Regions from separate parts of the Chryseobacterium sp. SORGH_AS_0447 genome, predicted to be linked through region 3. Evidence: riboswitches for the same ligand, from Rfam matches in the RefSeq annotation. Region 3 holds a riboswitch; each other region holds the start of a gene.
What was found. A riboswitch is a leader RNA that binds a small molecule or an ion and turns the genes downstream of it on or off. The one in region 3 is predicted to bind cobalamin.
Positions count from the first base shown of each region.

Region 1: linked by a shared signal. The riboswitch ahead of QE422_RS07485 (TonB-dependent siderophore receptor) and the one ahead of QE422_RS07970 (acyl-CoA thioesterase) in region 3 are both predicted to bind cobalamin.
Region 2: linked by a shared signal. The riboswitch ahead of metE (5-methyltetrahydropteroyltriglutamate--homocysteine S-methyltransferase) and the one ahead of QE422_RS07970 (acyl-CoA thioesterase) in region 3 are both predicted to bind cobalamin.

Region 1 is NZ_JAUTAR010000001.1:1,581,353-1,587,830, reverse strand. It holds gene QE422_RS07500 (DUF2752 domain-containing protein) at 1-189, opposite strand, end outside; gene namA (NADPH dehydrogenase NamA) at 221-1,273, opposite strand; gene cdd (cytidine deaminase) at 1,376-1,858, shown strand; cobalamin riboswitch at 2,544-2,720, shown strand; gene QE422_RS07485 (TonB-dependent siderophore receptor) at 2,751-4,580, shown strand; gene QE422_RS07480 (hypothetical protein) at 4,591-5,667, shown strand; gene QE422_RS07475 (CCA tRNA nucleotidyltransferase) at 5,818-6,478, opposite strand, start outside.
Region 2 is NZ_JAUTAR010000001.1:2,424,458-2,430,935, reverse strand. It holds gene QE422_RS11200 (TIGR01777 family oxidoreductase) at 1-728, shown strand, start outside; gene nudK (GDP-mannose pyrophosphatase NudK) at 749-1,330, shown strand; gene QE422_RS11190 (hypothetical protein) at 1,362-1,940, shown strand; gene QE422_RS11185 (hypothetical protein) at 1,951-2,490, shown strand; cobalamin riboswitch at 2,566-2,751, shown strand; gene metE (5-methyltetrahydropteroyltriglutamate--homocysteine S-methyltransferase) at 3,116-5,422, shown strand; gene QE422_RS11175 (AAA family ATPase) at 5,548-6,478, shown strand, end outside.
Region 3 is NZ_JAUTAR010000001.1:1,689,036-1,695,513, reverse strand. It holds gene QE422_RS08000 (YcxB family protein) at 1-267, shown strand, start outside; gene QE422_RS07995 (YcxB family protein) at 318-827, shown strand; gene QE422_RS07990 (GEVED domain-containing protein) at 891-1,994, opposite strand; gene QE422_RS07985 (ATP-binding cassette domain-containing protein) at 2,356-2,763, shown strand; gene QE422_RS07980 (ABC transporter ATP-binding protein) at 2,751-3,017, shown strand; gene QE422_RS07975 (hypothetical protein) at 3,048-3,848, shown strand; cobalamin riboswitch at 3,910-4,097, shown strand; gene QE422_RS07970 (acyl-CoA thioesterase) at 4,206-4,589, shown strand; gene QE422_RS07965 (HD family hydrolase) at 4,847-5,437, opposite strand; gene QE422_RS07960 (cytochrome P450) at 5,753-6,478, shown strand, end outside.

The sequences.
Region 1 (6,478 bases), 110 kb from region 3:
ATCCATAAAATTGAGAACCACCGTGGCAAAAAAGAGCAATAAGGTATATACCGCGGGAAACATATAAAATGCTTCTGTAAATCTGCCTTCAAAGACCATGACTATCGCCCGTTGGGTACCACATCCGAAACATTCGAATCCGAAAAATTTCTTGATCGGGCACGGCAGCATAAAGTCTTCTATTCTCATTTAAATGGTTTTCTTTTCCAAATATATAAAATTAAGTAGAGATTTTAGCCCTTAAATATTGATGCGGGAAGAAGCATTCTTCATTCATTTCAAAAGATCCCTGAACGGCCTTGTAGGGATTCCTTAAAATTTCTCTCGCAATAAAAATAAGATCGGCTTCTCCTTTCTGAAGGATTTCTTCCGCCTGTTCCGTGGTTGTAATCAGACCGACGGCTCCGGTTTCGGCCTCTGCCTCCGTGCGGACTTTTGAAGCGAAAGGAACCTGGTAACCTGCACGTACTTCAATTTTAGCACCGTGGATATTTCCGCCGCTGGAAACGTCCACCAAATCTACTTTATGCTGTTTCAGGATTTTCGATAATTGAACACTGTCATCTACATCCCAGCCATTTTCCGCATATTCTGTTCCGGAAATCCTTACAAATAAAGCTATATTTTCATCCAGCTCTTCGTTAACGGCGTCTACCACTTCCAACAGGAACCTGATCCGGTTTTCAAAGCTTCCGCCGTATTCATCCGTCCGGATATTGGACAGCGGCGACAAAAACTGGTGGAGCAGATAGCCGTGAGCCGCATGAATTTCAATGACATCGAAACCTGCCGCTGCCGCCCTTCTTGCTGCCAGCTTAAAATTCTGTACCTGCTCCTTTACTTCTTCTACCGTTAATGCATGCGGAATTCTCTCTTTCGGATGATAAGGAATGGAACTCGGTGCTACGGTCTCCCAACCCTCCTCTACCGGAATCTGTACATTGTTCCAGGTGGAGCCTTTCCTCCCGGAATGCGCCAGTTGAATCCCGATCTTGCTTTCTGAGTGCTGATGAACAAATTCTACGATTTTCTGAAGTTTTTCAGCCTGCTCATTGGTCCAGATTCCCATGCAGTGATTGGTGATCCGTCCGCGGGGTTCCACTCCGGTAGCTTCAACAATAATTAAACCCGTTCCGCCCTGCGCCCGGCTGCCGTAATGCACAAAATGGAAGTCATTCGCCAGTCCGTTTTCACAGGAATACATACACATGGGTGACATTACCCAACGGTTTTTCAACTCAACATTTCTGAATTTAATTGGAGTATATAACATTTTAGTTTGGTTTTAAAAAATTGAAAGTTGCAAAGAACAGGCCTATATTGCCCACCTCACGAAAAAGAAATAATTTTATCCCCCTTTTTTAATCCACAATATATGAAAAAAGAAACTCAGATCAGTTACGAATATTTTAAGAATAGCAGTGAGCTGAACGATATTGAGAAAAAATTGTTCGAAAGAGCTAAAGAAGCACGCGAAAATGCCTATGCTCCCTACTCCAATTTCCTGGTGGGCTGTTCGGTGTTGTTGGAAAACGGTGAAATGTACTCGGGAAACAATCAGGAGAATGCGGCTTATCCTTCCGGGCTTTGCGCGGAGCGAACGGCTTTGTTCTGGATCGCAGCCAACTTTCCGGATGTAAAGATCAAAAAGATTTTTGTGGTGGGCGGCCCGAAGGAATTTCACGAGAAAAACCCGCCGATTCCGCCGTGCGGCGCATGCAGGCAAAGCCTGATGGAATACGAAACCAAGCAGCAGGAGAATATCGAACTCTATTTTTCGAGCATGAATGAAGAAGTGGTGAAAGTGCATGCCATTAAGGATCTGCTGCCGTTTTATTTTGATGCTACTTTCCTGTAGCTTTTTATTTCGTTAATTTTTCTGCTTACTTTTTAAACCGCCCCGTCTAAATTTTCTCTGAAAATTTATCCACCCCTCCGGCCGGAGGGGAATAGACAGCGCATATTTTTTAGGGTTTATTTTTTATCAATAAAAAGTAAATTGTTGTAAGATAGCTGAGGATCGTGAATTCATCCTGTCGAGTATTTTGCTTTCAAATTACTTTGTCTAAATTTTTCTTTAAAACCTTCTACTCCTGTAATAGAAAATGGATTGCGCATGGTTTTCTGATCTCCATGATTCTCTTTTTTATAATTGAACGCGTCTGGTTCTGAGGGTGGCAGAGGCTCTCGAAGCCATCCTATCCCGGGTTTTTAGCCCCGATAGAAACGGCATCCTTTTTTGTTGCAGGCGGAGCAGCGCGGAGACTGTAACAAAAAAGATACAGTGGATAGCGGGAAACAGCTCCTGATATTTTAAAGGGTTGTGGGTGTAAGCGTTGGAGGGTTTTGGGGTTTTTGGGAGTTTGAGGGTTTTGGGGGTTTGAGGGTTTTGGGGGTTTGAGGGTGTGGTGGGAAATAGGCAGGGAATTTAGCAAACGTTTTTTATGGAGGGCAGTTTCTTTTATTTGCGGATGTTTACATTGTGCTGATACCACAGTTTGAAGCTATTGGGTCCGGGGATTTGCTTTTCCGGTGAATAAGTTTATCTTTGCAAAAATTTTGGTTTCCAATCATTTGGAATGAAAAGGGAATCGGGTGAAAATCCCGAACTGTCCCCGCAACTGTAGATCGCGCAAAAGATTTCTACGACAAACCACTGTGCAAACGGGAAGGTGTAGAAAGCGAAAGTCAGGAGACCTGCCAGAATCTAATTTTAAAATAATTGCTTTCGGAGGAAGGGCAAAAAAATAATGGATATAAAAAAATCGCTCGTACTGCTTTTTTCGTCTTACGGTTGTTTTCTTTTTGCACAGGAGACAGCTATCGATACCGTGTATGTTTTCGATAACCAGATGAGCAAGGTGAAGCTTTTCCATAAAGTGAACACCATCCGTCCGGAAGACGCCGAGAAAAACTCAACCAACCTTTCCGAAATATTGCGTTTCCAGTCCCAGGTTTATATTAAAGAAAACGGACGGGGTGCGGTTTCGTCACCTTCGTTTCGCGGGACCAGTGCCGGACAAACGGCTTTTGTATGGAACGGCATTAATATTAATTCGCAGTTTTTAGGTCAGGGAGACGTAAACAATATTCCGTCGATGGGATTCGACCAGCTTGAGGTAAAAGCCGGAAGTGTAGGCGTTATTTACGGAAGCGGCGCGGTCGGTGGAACGGTACACCTCAACAACAGCCTTGATTTTAACAAAGGGCTGCATGCTTCCCTTTTTTCCGAAGCAGCGTCGTTCGATACGTATAATAATTTTGCAAAAGCTTCGTATTCCAACAATAAATTCAGCTTTAAACTGTCGGGGAATTACTCGGTGAGTGAAAATGATTATGAAGTGGAAGAATCGAGGAATTATATCAACCGAAACGGGGAATACTCGAATACGAATTTTAATTTTGCAGCGGCTTATAAAATAGCACCGCATCATCAGGTTTCATGGATTTCTGAATTTTTCAACGGAAACCAGCATTTTCCCGTATTTTTCGACAGCCAGACCAAAACCAAATATGAAACCCAGAATGTGAGAAGCCTCCTTATCTGGGACTGGAATACTTCTAAGCTGAACAACGTATTCCGTGCGGCCTATACGGAAGAAAATTTCCAGTATTTCGATAATATCGACCGCCCAAAAAGCAGCGGCGGAGCGGGTAAAAATTATATCCTGAAGAATGATTTCAATTATTTCCTCGATCCGAAATGGAACATCAATATCATCGGGGAATTTCAGGTAAATAAAGGAGAAGGCTACATGAGCGGCATTAAAAATGTCAGTCGGAATGTGGGTTCCTTAGCCGGATTACTACGGTATTTTGCAACAAAAGATTTACGCTTCGAAGCAGGGATCAAAAAAGATTTTGTTGAAGATTACAGCACTCCGGTTCTGCTTTCTTTTTCGGGAAACTGGAACATGACGAGATGGTACAATCTTAACCTGAATGCTGCTAAAAATTTCAGGTATCCGTCCTTTAATGACCTGTACTGGCAACCCGGCGGAAATCTTGATCTGAAACCCGAAACTGCCTATCAGTTTGATCTGAAAAACCAGTTTACCATTGCCGGTGTAAAGCTTATGCTGACCCCCTATTACATCAGGATCACCAACATGATTACCTGGCTTCCGGGAAGTATGGGATATTATTCGCCGGTAAACACCTATAAAGTTCAGTCTTACGGGCTTGAATCCCAAATCGAATACGAAAGAAAATTCGGGAAACATGTATTAAGGTCCAACCTGGGTTATTCGTATACAAAATCCACCAATCTGGAAACGGATAAGCAGATGATGTATGTTCCGCTTCACAAGTTTTTCGGGAATATCGATTACCGCTATTCTTTTATGAAAGTTTATGTACAGGGAATGTACAACGGGCTTACGTATGCCGACAGCGAAGAAAAAAGAAGTGCTGCCATCGAACCGTATTTCGTAATGAATGCCGGAATTTCAGGAACTTTCCTTAAGCATTACACGATCGGCGGTAAGGTGAACAATATATTTAACGAAATCTATCAGACCACCGCTTTTTATCCGCTGCCTAAAAGGAATTACAGCGTCTATTTGAATATTAATTTTTAAATAAAAATAAATGAAAATCAGAAAAATTTTATCTCTTGCATTTGCTTCGGCCCTGTTGTTCAACATTGCCTGTAGCGATGACGAATTTGTGATGGAAACACAAAAAACAGATTATACCAACGGTATTATCATTGCCAATGAAGGAGGGTTCACCACACCAACTTCTGATGTTTCTTATGTAAGCAACGACCTTGCCGTTTTACAGAACGGAATCTACGCCGCAAACAACAACAAAGAAATTTTAGGTAACGTTCTGCAGACGATCGGTTTCAAAGGGGACAATGCTTATCTTGTGATGAATACGCCCAATAAGATTGAGATCGTTAACAGATCCACTTTTAAAAAGCAGACGACCGTTACTTCAAATCTTGATAACCCGAGATATATTGCATTTTCAGGAAACCAATATTATGTAACCAACAATAATTTCGGATCGGTAAAGAAAATCAATGTTTATAACTCAGGGGACAATACCTTTGTAAAGAGCATCAATTTCGACCGATACGCGGAGAAAGTAGTTGAAGCCGGAGGAAATATCGTGGTACAGACCGACGGTGTTTATTATGACTCTACTCCTCCTTACGCAAGTCACCCAACCGGAAATACCGTTACGATCATCAGTCCTTCCAATAACTCGGTTTCCGCTACGGTAAGCTTACCGAACAACGGAGCGATTATCAAAGACCTTGTATCTTACAACGGATCTGCGTATGTTCTTACGTCCAGCGATACCGCTTCTTATATTTATAAGATCAATACGGCTACAGGAGCTTATCAGACGACAACGCTGACTACCATTCCTCAGGTACAAAGGCTGAAAATTGATTCCGATAAGTTTTATTTTGTAGATTACAGCAAAGTATATTCGATGAGCATCACGGCTACTACTGCGCCTACGGCTGCGCTTGTTTCTTTAACAGGTATTACCAACCTCTACGGATTCAATGTCATCGACGGAAGATTATACATCGCCGATGCGAAAACATTTACTTCAGACAGCAAAGTATCGGTTTACAATGCAAACAACGGTTCATTGTTAACCTCTTTCAATACAGGAATCGCGACCAACGGATTCTATAAAAACTAATATTCCGCTTTACAGCGAGAATATTTCATTTAATTTTTTTTCATCATTTGTGTTTTTTCCGGGCGGTTCCTGAGAGCCGCCCGGATTTTTTGTTAAAAAAAGCAACAGATTAAAAATCCATTGCTTTAAAATTTATTAAATAAGAATCCGTTAAACCAATGCCAATCCCAGCTTTTCTGCTTCGGCAATGACGAACCTTTTAGCTTCTTCACTGTCATTGCCAATCTCTCCTTCCAGAATGGCCTCTTTTACTTTTTCCTTTAAAATACCAATTTCACGGCCTGGCTTGAGGTTGAACATGGCCATGATTTCTTCTCCGGAAATCGGTGGCTGGAAATTCCGCACTTGGTCTTTTTCTTCCACTTCTTTGATTTTTACCGCTACATACTCGAAATTCTTCTTGAATTTTTCCTGTTTCCTGGAATTTTTGGTCGTGATATCGGCTTTGCAAAGGGTAAACAGGTCTTCCATATCTTCTCCGGCATCAAAAAGCAATCTTCTCAGAGCAGAATCCGAAGCATCATCGGTAATCAGAGCTATCGGACGCGAGGAGAGCTTAACCATTTTCTGGACATATTTCATATCCGGACCCAACGGCAGCTTCAATCGCTGAAATAATGTTTTTACCATTTTGGAACCCAAAAACTCATGTCCGTGGAAAGTCCAGCCTGTTCCTTCTACAAATTTTTTCGTCGGTGCTTTTCCGATGTCATGTAACAGTGCCGACCATCTCAGCCACAGGTTATCGGTGTTTTCCGAAATGTTATCCACCACTTCCAGAGTGTGATAAAAATTATCTTTATGGGTCTGC
Region 2 (6,478 bases), 740 kb from region 3:
ACATCATTCACCTGGCCGGAGCGGGCGTCGCAGAAAAAAGGTGGACGGAAGAAAGAAAAAAAGAAATTATCTCAAGCAGGGTTGGTTCTGCCGGCCTTCTTTTAAAAACGCTACAGAAGAAAAATCAAAAACTTAAATCCTTTGTCTCCGCTTCAGGGATCAATTATTACGGGACCGAAACTACCGAAAAGATCTTTACGGAAAAAGACGGACCGGGACATGACTTCCTGAGTAAAGTAACCATTGTCTGGGAACAGGCAGCCGATGAATTCAAAAATCAGCGGGTTGCTGAACGCGTTGTGAAACTGAGAACCGGCGTTGTTCTTTCTGAAAAGGAAGGAGCTTTAAAGAAGATGCTTCCGACCATAAAAGCAGGCATCGGATCTCCTCTGGGCACCGGAAAACAATACATGCCGTGGATTCATATCCAGGACATCTGCTCCATGTATGAGTTTGCGCTGAAAAATTCTGAATTGGACGGAGCTTTTAATGCCGTTGCTCCTGAGCATGCAACCAATAAAGATCTGACGGTACAGGCAGCTAAAGTCCTGAAAAAACCATTATTCATGCCTAATGTTCCGGCGTTTGTTTTGAAGCTGCTCTTCGGTGAGCTTTCAGTAGCAGTCCTCGAAGGTTCAAGGGCTTGTTCGGAAAAAATACAGCATGCAGGCTTTCATTTTAAATTCCCTGATCTGAAGGAGGCGTTAAAAGATCTTTTAAAAAATTAAAAACCAAGACAATACAATTTATGCACGATACTAAAGTAACGATTGAAAAAACGGAGATTCTATCCGATAATTGGTACACCCTAAAGAAAGTAACCTTTACTATTCAGAAAAAAGACGGCACTTTTGAGCAGCAAAGCCGTGAAGCCTACGATCGGGGAAATGGCGCGGTAATCTTATTGTACAACAAAAAAGAAGAAACGGTTATATTAACCCGACAATTCCGGCTACCCACGTTCATTAACGGAAACGCATCAGGCATGATGATCGAAGCCTGTGCCGGCCTGCTCGACAACGATAATCCGGAAGACTGCATCAGGCGGGAATCCGAAGAGGAAACCGGATATAAGATTTCCCATATCGAAAAGATTTTCGAAGCGTATATGTCGCCGGGTTCGGTTACGGAAATCCTTCATTTTTTCATCGCGGAATATTCTGCGGAAATGAGGATCAACGAAGGTGGCGGACTTGCTGACGAAGGAGAGAACATCGAAGTGCTGGAAGTTGCCTTTGCTGAGGCACTGACGATGGTTGATTCCGGGGAAATCAGGGATGCCAAAACAATCATGCTCCTTCAGCACCTGAGAATTAAAAATATTTTGTAGATTCGGCCGTTCTAATAATAAATCTTATCCAATGAAACTCCTGTATACCCTAAGCTTTTCCGTACTTCTATCGGTTTCTGCAGCTGCCCAGAAAACCACAAAGGCCGGTCTTAAAGATAAAGCGGTCATCGAACATTTTAAAAATGATTACAAAAAGAAAAACTATAAAAAGTTTACCGGACAGATCACCGTAAAAGACAAACAGATTGTATTTGACAATAAGACAGTTCTGTATGATCCTGCTGATAAAATTACCACCCTCCTGCTGAAGGAAGGATTGGTTTATCCGCAGCTTCTTACCGATTTTCAGGTCGATAAGTTTGAAAATGAGGACAGCGACAGAACCCAGAAGCGTTTTGCCAAACTTCAGAAAAACTGGAAAGATGCTTTCGATGTCAACAACATCAGGCTGAGTAGTGCGTCAGAGCAGGCTTTTTTAAGTTCAGATCCTACGGTTAAAAGATTCAAAGTGATGTGTAAAGACCCGAAGTTTCCGAATATGATGGCGTATTATTTTGAACTGACCGACAAAAGAGCAGATCAAAATACGTCCACTGAAGAGTTCATTAAAAATGCGAAGCTTACGCATATTTTTCAAAGGACAGAGTAATGATTAATCAATGATTAACTCTCCAATCACCGATTATTTCAATGCCATATGCGAATTCAGGCAAGGACATCCGGTTGTCAAAGGACATCCGTTACGGACTAATGATCCGGGAATGATGACCATTCGTGATGCACTGAGCGGGTTAAAGAAAGGTCTGCAAAAAAGGTATAAAGAATTTAGAGACATTGATTTGACCATAGAAATCTCCCGTGGTATTACCAATTTACCTCATGTGCTCTATGCCTGCATTCTCCCACCCGGCCAACTGGTTCCAAATGGAATTTACACCGTAATCTGTTTTGATGTATTAGGCAGAGGCGCCCTCGTCGGCTGCGTGGAATCCAAAGTAACTTCCAAAGGCCTTAAAACCGTACAGCGTAAAAGAAGTCCGGGGCTTTTATCTATTGATGTGGACGGTGCCAGCGAACGGACGAAATACAACAATGTATTTGTGAACCCGAAAGAATTCTATTATCCTTTGGAAAATGAAAATGCATTAGACCTGCATATTAAAGAATCGCTGGAATTGGCGCTCTCCCTATTAACTTAATCCCTGTTAACGTTTATAACGTTAACAGGGATAAAAAATATTTCCTACATTTGTCCGGAAATAGTTCTTTAACATCCTTCATCAAACGGAAAAGGTTTTACGTAAAGTAGATTAATAGGGAATCGTGTGAGAATCACGAGCTGTCGCGCAACTGTAAGTAATACCCCAAAGGTTTTTGTCCGAGTATATCCACTGTGCAAACGGGAAGGATGACAGAAACTGTTATAAGTCAGGAGACCTGCCTGTTCCGAATTGACAATGCTCTCGCGGTCTGGAGCTTTTGGGTCATACAGATGATGCATTTTGAACGTATTTTGGTTTAAATTTCCACCTGAATGTATTTTATTCAGGACTTTTATTTTTAAGTTGCAGTGAACTGCGGATTTGTTGCTGTAAAGCGATGGATACCCGTTATTATCTTTTCTGTCTTTGAATGGGCAGGAATTACGGCATTTTACTTAACGACTTGAGTCAAAAAATAAGATTTTCAAACCAAATCCATATCCTATGGGAAAAATACGTCATTAGTGTATCCTTTCTATTCCTTAAAATTCCTTCCCCGCGCGCATTGCGAAGCATCTGAAGAACTTTTAAAATTATTGTTTCATTTAAAAGTTTTAAGAACATGCAAACGCACATTCTTGGCTATCCGCGTATTGGTAGCAACAGAGAACTCAAAAAAGCCTGCGAGCAGTATTGGACAGGCAAAACCGATGTAAACACTCTTTTGGAGACCGGCAGGACCATCAAAGAAAACAACTGGAAGCTGCAGCACGAGGCAGGCATCGACCTGATTCCGTGCAACGACTTTTCGTATTATGACCAGGTATTGGACATGACGCTGACGGTAGGCGCCATTCCCCAGCGTTATCAGGAAATCGCTTCCCAAAAACATGAGTTGGACCTTTATTTCGCCATGGCCAGAGGATTCCAGAAAGAGGGTCTGGACATTACCGCTATGGAAATGACCAAATGGTTCGATACCAATTACCATTACATCGTTCCTGAGTTCCGGAAGGACCAGGAGTTCAGCCTGTTTTCAGATAAGATTATTAAAGAATTCATCAGTGCGAAAGAGGCAGGAATCCAGGCAAAGCCGGTGATCATCGGTTTGGTAACGTATCTGTTGCTCGGTAAAGAAAAAGAAGAAGGTTTTGATAGGCTGGATCTGGCAAATAAGCTGCTTCCGGTTTATTTTGAAATTTTAAAAGGACTGGAAAACCACGGTGCGGAATACATTCAGTTTGACGAACCGTTTTTAGCATTGGATCTTAGTGATAAAGCAAAAGAGACCTACCGATTGATCTATGCTGAAATCCGTAAACAGTTTCCCAATCTGAAATTCATTCTCGCTACTTATTTTGAAGGCTTGCAGAACAATCTTTCATTGGCCTCTTCCCTGCCGGTGGATGTTTTACATATTGACCTCGTGCGTTGCCCCGAACAGCTGGATGAGGTTTTACAGACGATTCCTGAAACACTGAGCCTCTCCCTGGGAATTGTTGACGGCCGGAATATCTGGAAAAATGATTTCGAGAAATCATTAAAATTCATTGCAAAAGCGGTACATAAAATAGGTTCCGGGCGTGTGTTCATTGCTTCTTCCTGTTCATTACTCCACGTTCCTGCCGATCTTGATGCAGAAAAAAACGAAGAGGCTTTGTCCGGGGAAATTAAGCAGTGGATGGCATTTGCCAAGCAGAAAGTCCAGGAAATCGTAATCTTACAAAAATTAGCTTCTGAAAATCCGGATTACAATACGCTGCAGCAGTTAGCCGAAAATAAAAAGGCCATAGAAAACCGCAACACCTCAGCCTTAATCCATCATCCAGAAGTAAAAGACCGTGTTGATGTAACGACTGAAGAAGATGCGAAAAGATCTTCTTCGTTTCAGGCAAGAAAAAAATCTCAGCAGGATATTCTTCAGCTTCCGTTATTTCCTACAACTACAATCGGCTCCTTTCCTCAGACTAAAGAGGTAAGAGCCTGGCGTTCAAAATTCAAAAAGGGAGAACTGAGTGCCGCACAATATGATGCTTTACTTAAAGAAGAAACCGAAAGAACCATCCGCTGGCAGGAGGAGATCGGAATCGATGTGCTGGTTCACGGAGAATTCGAACGAAACGATATGGTGGAATATTTCGGCGAGCAGCTGGCCGGGTTTGCGTTTACCCAAAACGGCTGGGTACAGAGCTACGGAAGCCGCTGTGTAAAACCGCCGGTGATTTACGGAGATGTTCACCGCCCGGCTCCGATGACGGTCTACTGGTCGGAATATGCCCAGTCTTTAACTTCAAAATGGGTGAAAGGAATGCTGACCGGACCGGTTACCATTCTTCAGTGGTCTTTTGTCCGTGATGATCAGCCCCGTTCTCTAACCTGCAAGCAGATTGCTTTGGCGATCCGTGATGAAGTCACTGATCTTGAAAAAGCAGGCATCCGCATTATCCAGATCGATGAGCCTGCAATCCGTGAAGGCCTGCCGTTACGAACTTCCGAATGGCAGAACTATCTGAAATGGGCCGTTGAGGCTTTCCGTATCTCGGCCAGCGGTGTGGAAGATGCCACGCAGATCCACACCCACATGTGTTATTCTGAATTTAATGACATCATTCAAAATATCGCCGATATGGACGCGGATGTCATTACGATTGAATGTTCACGAAGCCAGATGGAGCTCCTGAACGCTTTTGCCGATTTCAAATATCCGAATGAGATTGGTCCGGGTGTGTATGATATTCACTCACCAAGGGTTCCGTCCAAAGAAGAAATGGTGGAGCTGCTGAAAAAAGCTCAGGCTGTGATCCCGGCAAAACAGCTTTGGGTAAACCCTGACTGCGGTTTGAAAACCCGGCATTGGGAAGAAACCGAGAAAGCGCTGATTGCGATGGTTGCCGCCTCAAAAGAAATGAGCGAGGTATTCGCTGTGTAAACGCTTTACTTGTTGATATTTATTTTTTCGGGAGCCTTTCGGGGCTCCTGTTTTTGTTTTTAAGCTAAATTGTTTTGTTAGAAAATTTAGATTATATTCGTAATTAATTCAAATTTGCTAAAATCATGATTATTGAAATAAAAAATTTTGGCCCTATAAAAAACATAAAATTTGATCTTTCAAAAGATTTAAATTTGATTTATGGAGATAATGCAATTGGTAAATCTTATGCAACATATTGTCTCTATTGTCTGATAAAAAATATTAAAAATAAATCTATTTATCAGTACTATACTTATCAGGATAAAGTTGATAATAAATTTTCAAAATTTGTAAAAAGAAAATACAAAAATCTTAAACAAAATAATAGTGTAAATATAAGCAAAGACCTAGTAGGATTTATTGAAAGTGATCTAAAAGAAATTATTCTAAGTGGATTACAAAATTCTTTATTAAATACTTTTTCATCTTTAACTAATTTAAAAAATAGGTATACAAATTTAAACTATGAAATATTAATCCATGTATCAACAAATGAATGTATTTTAATCTATTCTGATGATGATGGAAATTTAGATTTATCTTATGAGAATGATATAAAAGAACTTAAATTTTTATTAAAAGATACAATTTCGACTAAATATACTTTAATAGGTGATCGAAAAAAAATATTTGGTGAACCTGATGAAGATTCTTTCTCTCAGAGCTTTCGCCAGCTTTTAATTAACAAAGTGAATGATATATTAACGAAAGTAGATTTTAATATTAAAGATATTTATTATCTTCCTGCAAGCAGGTCAGGCTTATATCAAGCGTTAAATGCCTTTACACCAATAATTGCCGAATTAACACAAAATCGTTTTTTTATTCAAAACAAAAGTATTGAATTACCATCATTGTCAGAACCGCTCTCAGACTACTTTATTGATTTATCAACTATTGATAAAGAAAATATTAATGAAGATTATTCTGATATTATTACTCAATTACAAAATGATTTATTAAAAGGCGAAGTAAAATATGATGATAAAACTAAAAGAATTCTTTATAAACCAC
Region 3 (6,478 bases):
GCGTTTAATTCAAACAAGAATATCCAGGAACATATTATCTATACTTTTACGGAAGAAAAAATCCGGATTCAGGGAGAGACTTTTGACGGAGAAATGGCCTGGAGTTCCGTTTATAAGGTCAAGGAAAATAAAGACTGGTTCCTGATCTATCAAAGTGCGAAGGCCATGAATATGGTTCCGAAAAAATTTTTTACCAAAGATCAGGTTTCAGAACTGAGAAGAATTATTAAAACCAATAAAGTAAAAGCGAAACTCAGAGAAGATTAATTTTAATACAAGTTCAATATTACTCGGTTAATAAATGATATTGATAAACGATGAAAATAAAATATAAAATTTCACAAAAGGAATATATACGACTTATGTATTTCTTAGCCTACAGAAAACCCATTGTAATAGTGACTTTATTACTTGGATTTTATATGATTTATTTGGATATAAAAATCATTATTAGTGGCCAGCTTAATTTAATACCGATTTCATCTATTTTATTTAATATTTTTATATTGTTAGGAACATTCATTTTATATCCTTTATGGTATTATTATAAGTTCAGAAAAGATTATCAAACAAACAAAGTCATTTCATCAGAGACAACATCCCTATTTAAAGATGATATTATTCAGGATGTTGCCGAAAGCTTTACGGTTGAACTGGCATGGAACAATATTTACAAAATAGAGGAACTTAAAAACTGGTTTTTGTTTTATCATAGTAAATCTACCTATGGATTCTGTCCCAAACGGGCAATGACGAAAGATCAGGTTTCAGAACTTAGAAATATGATCAAAATAAATCATATCAAAGCGAAACTCAGAAACGATTAATTCTGGAAAACATAAGAAGCGGATCAGTGATGATCCGCTTCTTTATTTTAAACCTTCTCAATCTTATTCTTTAATAAACTTTAGTTTTGAGATATTGTTGTTATTCTTGATCTGAATAAAATAAGCCCCTTTTACCAGATCATGAACCTGGACTTTCTGATCGGAAATTTTCCCTTTATTTACCAATTGCCCGGCTGTATTGTAAATTTCAAATTCAGTTCCTTCGATTCCTGAAATATTCAAAACATCCGAGGCCGGATTGGGATAAATGCTGATGTTCTTCTGTTTATTAATTTCGTTGGTAGAAAGGTTCGCAGGTGTTAACAGATAAACCCCGTAATCCTCCACTTCGCCGTAACTGAAAGTTCCGCAGGCGGAAGAAGTTGTAACGGTTTCACTGATCATCACTCTCATGCTCACCCCGCAGGTTGTTCCTGTCTGGAAAGCTGTCGGCGGAACATTAAATGTTGCGGTGGCCGTTGATAAAGCGGAAGAACCGGAAGAAAGCATCATTTCCGATGACTGGAAAATTCCATCGCCGTTAAAATCGATCCAGGCCCTTACATATACGGGATTGGGAGATCCTACCCATGTCTTGGAAACGGAAATCTGGTTTCCCGTACTGCCGATCATCAGTTGCACTTTCCGGGTAGGATCAGGCCGGTAATCCGTATAATTGGATGTTCCGGAATTACTGACCATCGGAGAAATACCGCTTCCCGTAGGTGTAACCGTCACGTTAGACATATAAGCTACATTGGCATTTAAGGAAGATGCGGCGCAATAATTCATGTATAAAGTGGTAAAAACTACGGATTCGGACCACGCACTTGTCGTGGGAGAACCGGAGCATACTTTCGCTACCTGCACTTCGTAGGTGGTACACGGAGATAACGCGGTTAAGGTAAAAGCACTAATGGAAACCGATGTAAAGGTCATCCAAGCTGTAGCCGGATACTGCCTGAATCTTACCATATACGAAGAAACAGTAGGATCATTCGTCCAGCTTACCGTTCCCGAGGTCATGGTAATATTAGAAACCTGTACATTGGAGGGAGCAGTATCGCAGAGATAGCAGTATCCGGGCTCTCCCGCCGTTAGATTTTTGCTGTAAAACAATGAAATTCCTGAAAGGAAAAGAAAGAAAAAAAGTAGTTTTTTTGTCATATTTAATGGTTTAGATTGTTTTCAAAAGTTATTATTGCCTAAAGATAATCAATAAATCACAAGTTTTAGTTTTATTATATTTGAATATGATAAAAGACCTCAAAATCCTTTGGATATTTTATATCAAACTGCTGATCCCGACGGTATTATTTTCATTGCTGTTAGCCTTTCAGACGGGTTTAAATATCGGTAATTTCGGGTTCTGTTTTCTTGTGATCTTCCCTTCCTTTCATTTTTTAATTTATGAACTGAGATTAAAGCATGAATATGTGTTTTTTGCCAATTTCGGTTTTTCAAAATTATTTCTTTGGATCACCACGGTTTCAATTGGTTTCGTTATCAATCTGATCTCTAAATTTTTATGAGTATATTACATATCGACAGCGTTACAAAATCCTTTGGCTCAAAGAAAATTTTACAGGATGTTTACCTGACTTGTGAAACAGGAAAAGTTGTGGCTTTACTGGGAAGTATCGGTTCAGGGAAATCAACCTTACTTCAGATTATTTTCGGAACCATGAAAGGGGATTCGCAGTTCATTAAGTTTAATAATAAAGTTTTAACGAAGCAATCCGATAGAAAAAACAGGATTGCCTATCTGCCGCAACAGCCGATGTTTCCGAAAAACAGTAAAGTTAAAAATCTGATCCCGTTATTCTGTAATCGGGAAAATACCCTTAAACTTTTTAATAATAATCTTATCAAGCCATTCCTGAACAGGACCGTCAGAATCTTTCCGGCGGCGAAAGAAAGCTGGTGGAAGTACTGACGATCATTCATTCCGAAGCTGAATTTATTCTGCTGGAACAACCTTACAGCGGCCTGTCTCCCATTCTTACTGAAAAAGTGATGAAAACCATAAAAGAAATATCAAAGGACAAAGGATTTATTATTTCGAATTTTATGACGGAATATGCGCTGGAACTTTCCGATGAAATTTACTTTCTGCATGAAGGAATTTTAAAACAAATAAAAGATTTAAACGAATTACAACAGCATTATTATCTGCCGAAAAGCATTTAATTTATATATTTGAACTGTTAAAAAAATTTCATGATGATTTCCGTACATAAAGCATTCTACCTCTCCGTTTTCAGTCTGTTTTCCATCGCTTTTGCCAAAGGCCAGAACAAAGTTCCTTTTGGCGTAGTAAAAGCTGAAGAAGGGTATGCCATGGTACGGGTTCATAAAGATGATTACCGCAAGATCATCGACAAGATCCGCATGAAAACAGGGGATGTCTTTATCTATGAAAAGCCGGCACCGGGAGAAACCGAATGGATATGGATCAAATATCCTGAAAGAGAAGACACCGAAAAACCTTTTGTGCGGTACGACAGCATTACCAAAGAAGGGATGGTGAATAAAAACCGGGTGGTTTTCGTAGACAAGCTGCCGCAGTTTACCCCTTCCAAATCCAAAAACGGAAAATCCCTGATCTTCACCGATGATTCCAATCCAAAAATCCCGGGAAATCAGAGAACCAAAGTGATCATTGATGTCTATCCGTCTTACGCCAAGATCAAAAAGCAGGAAAAAGATGCTGAGGGAAACATCATCAAAGTGGATAAAGTAAAAGCCTGGGGGGTAGGAAAAGAGCTTCCTGAAGATTTAACCGAAATTAAATCCGTTCGCGTGCAACAGCCGGGACGGGGCTCCGTTTTTGTAAGGGATGCCATCAAAAACATGTTCCAGCCGACCATGGATTTCAATAATGTCGGGGTGACAGCCATCGACAATGACCATATTTTCCTTTATATGATCAACGGTTCAGGCCAAAACAGATACACAACGATCTGGACCATCAAACAGGGAAAGGTCGAAAGCCAGATCATTTTCAAAAACCCCGAATAATTCATCAATAATCACTACTTTTGCCAACGGAAAGCCCTGGAATTTGCTTCACAGCTATATTTTGAGCTTTTCAGAAACCGGTTCTGCTTAGCTGCAGATTAAAAGGGAACCGTGTGCAAATCACGGACTGTCGCGCAACTGTAAGTAACTGAAGTCTTTATTAAGAGTCCACTGTTCTGTCTCAGACGGGATGGGAAGGAAATAAAGATGTTACAAGTCAGGAGACCTGCCTTTTTCTTTACAATAAAAACTTTCGCGATCTGAAGTTTATTGATCTAACGGATGTCCGGAGATTCCCGTCTCTGCTGTTTTCTGTTGTGTCGATTTATTTCATTTCGCTTTAATTAATAATGAAATATGACGATAGAAGAAAGAATTGAAAAGTCCGAAACCCGAATTTTTAAAGCTGTTTTCCCCAACACGACCAACCATTACGATACGCTTTTCGGAGGCACGGCCATGCAGCTGATGGACGAGGTGGCTTTTATTGCAGCCACACGGTTTGCCAGAAAACGCGTAGTAACGGTAAGCAGCGATAAGATCGATTTCAACAGGTCAATTCCCGCAGGAACGATCGTTGAACTGATCGGAAAAGTGGTTCACGTAGGAAAAACAAGCCTGAAGGTAAATGTGGAAATCTATACGGAGCAAATGTACTCTTACGAAAGAGAGCGGGCTATTGTAGGTGATTTTACCTTCGTGGCGATTGATGAATTTAAGAAGCCCATCCAAATCCTTTAAATAAAGTTCCGGCAACCTTTCGCCGGAACCCATACTTCTCATGTTTTTTAAGGCGTTTCGGCGGGCTTTGCCCGCCGAAACTTTTTATTTTAAGATGAATTTCTAATAATATCCATTAATTATTTAACCAGAAAAGAAGCCTAATGACTTGAAATTTTTCTAATAAACAATAACTATTTGGTACTCGGAATAATTTATAAAAAAAAACTTCCAGCCTCCAGCTTCCCTCACCAACCTCAAGCGGAATCAATTTTATATTATTTCATCACCTTTTCCGTTTCCAGATTTTTGATCAGCAGCAATTGGAAGGCTTCTCCCAGCTCATCTGATGCTCTGCTGATGGCATTTTCAAGCATATTCCGGATCTGTTTTTCGGTAACGCCGGCTTCGGTCCAGCTTTTTCCGGAAGTATGGGAATTCAGGATAAACGGCATAATCCTGTCGATGGCACACGCAAAAATGGCATCCGGTGTCTGCTCTTCTTCAAATTCAAGCCACAGGTTGAAAAATTCGGATCGTAAAGGCTCGTCCAGAATACCGAAAATCTTCTGAGCTGAAATTTTTTCCCGTTCAAATTTCCCGACCATTGCCGCTTCATCAAATATAAAAGTATCCCCGGCTTCAATTTCCACCAGGTCATGAATAGACAACATGCGGATCACCCTCAACAAATCGATATCCGCCCTGTTTTTTGCGTATGGAAAAAGGATCTGGGCCAGAATAATAATCTGCCAGGAATGTTCTGCCGTGTTCTCCCTTCTCGAATCATCCGCGTTATAGTTTCTTCGCTGCACATTTTTCAGGGTGTCCACCGCCAGGATAAAATCGATTTCTTTCTGAATCTTCATCGTTGGATTTATATTTTATTTAGTGGAATGTTCTTTTATAATGCATCAGTGTCTGCATCACAGATCCATTTTCAGTTACAAAAATAAGGCTTTTAACAGTAATCCTGCTGTAAAGATGATCAGACAAAATGTAATCGATTTAAAATTTTTTTACTTCAGATATATCGGATAGCTTAAATTTCAGGTCTTCTCAAAATATCTTGTGAACAACCAACGTCTACGTAAATTTTAATCTCATGGCAATGCATAACATATCATACGTTTTATGTATTTATTATCAGAGATTAGTCGTATTTTTAGAATAAATTTTTCAGCATGGCTCCGAAATTCAATTACCCTACCGAAATCAAAGGAAAAAGAAAGCTCTACTCTCTGTTTAATGGAGTGAAAAATCCTTTGGGGGTAATCAGCGGGAATCATGTGCTAGCAGGAGACAGCTATTTTCTACGGGCAAGCTTGACGAATAAAAAGCTTATTTTCTCGCAGGATAAAGAATTTGTAGAGTATATTTTAAAGCAAAACCACAAAAACTATTTCAAATCTGAAATACAATCTGTTACTTTAGGTAAATATATTGGTAACGGCCTGCTTACCAACAACGGAAAAGATTGGCTGCAGCAGCGGCGACTGATCCAGCCCGGCTTCAGCAAGATTAAAATTACAAACCTGGTTTCTATTATGGATGAGGAGATCGAAAAAGCATTTCAGCCATTTGATCAGGAACCGGAAGTAGATCTGTACGACTTTTTTCATACGCTGGCTTTTAATATTGTGGCCAAAACCCTGTTCAGTTCGGATATTGAAGAAACTGAAATAAAGGAGTTGGGAAAAATCATTACCGAAGTTCAGGAAGTTTTTGCAAAGGAAGTAAGGATTCCGCTTTACACCCAGATTTTAAGTTTGTTCGGCATTATCGGCAAGACCATTAAAAAAAGCGAAAAAGCAAAAGCCATTATTCAGCGTGTTCTGGACAAGCGGCGGAATTCAGGGGAGGAAAAAAATGACCTGCTGGATATGCTGATTCAATCCAGATACGAAGAT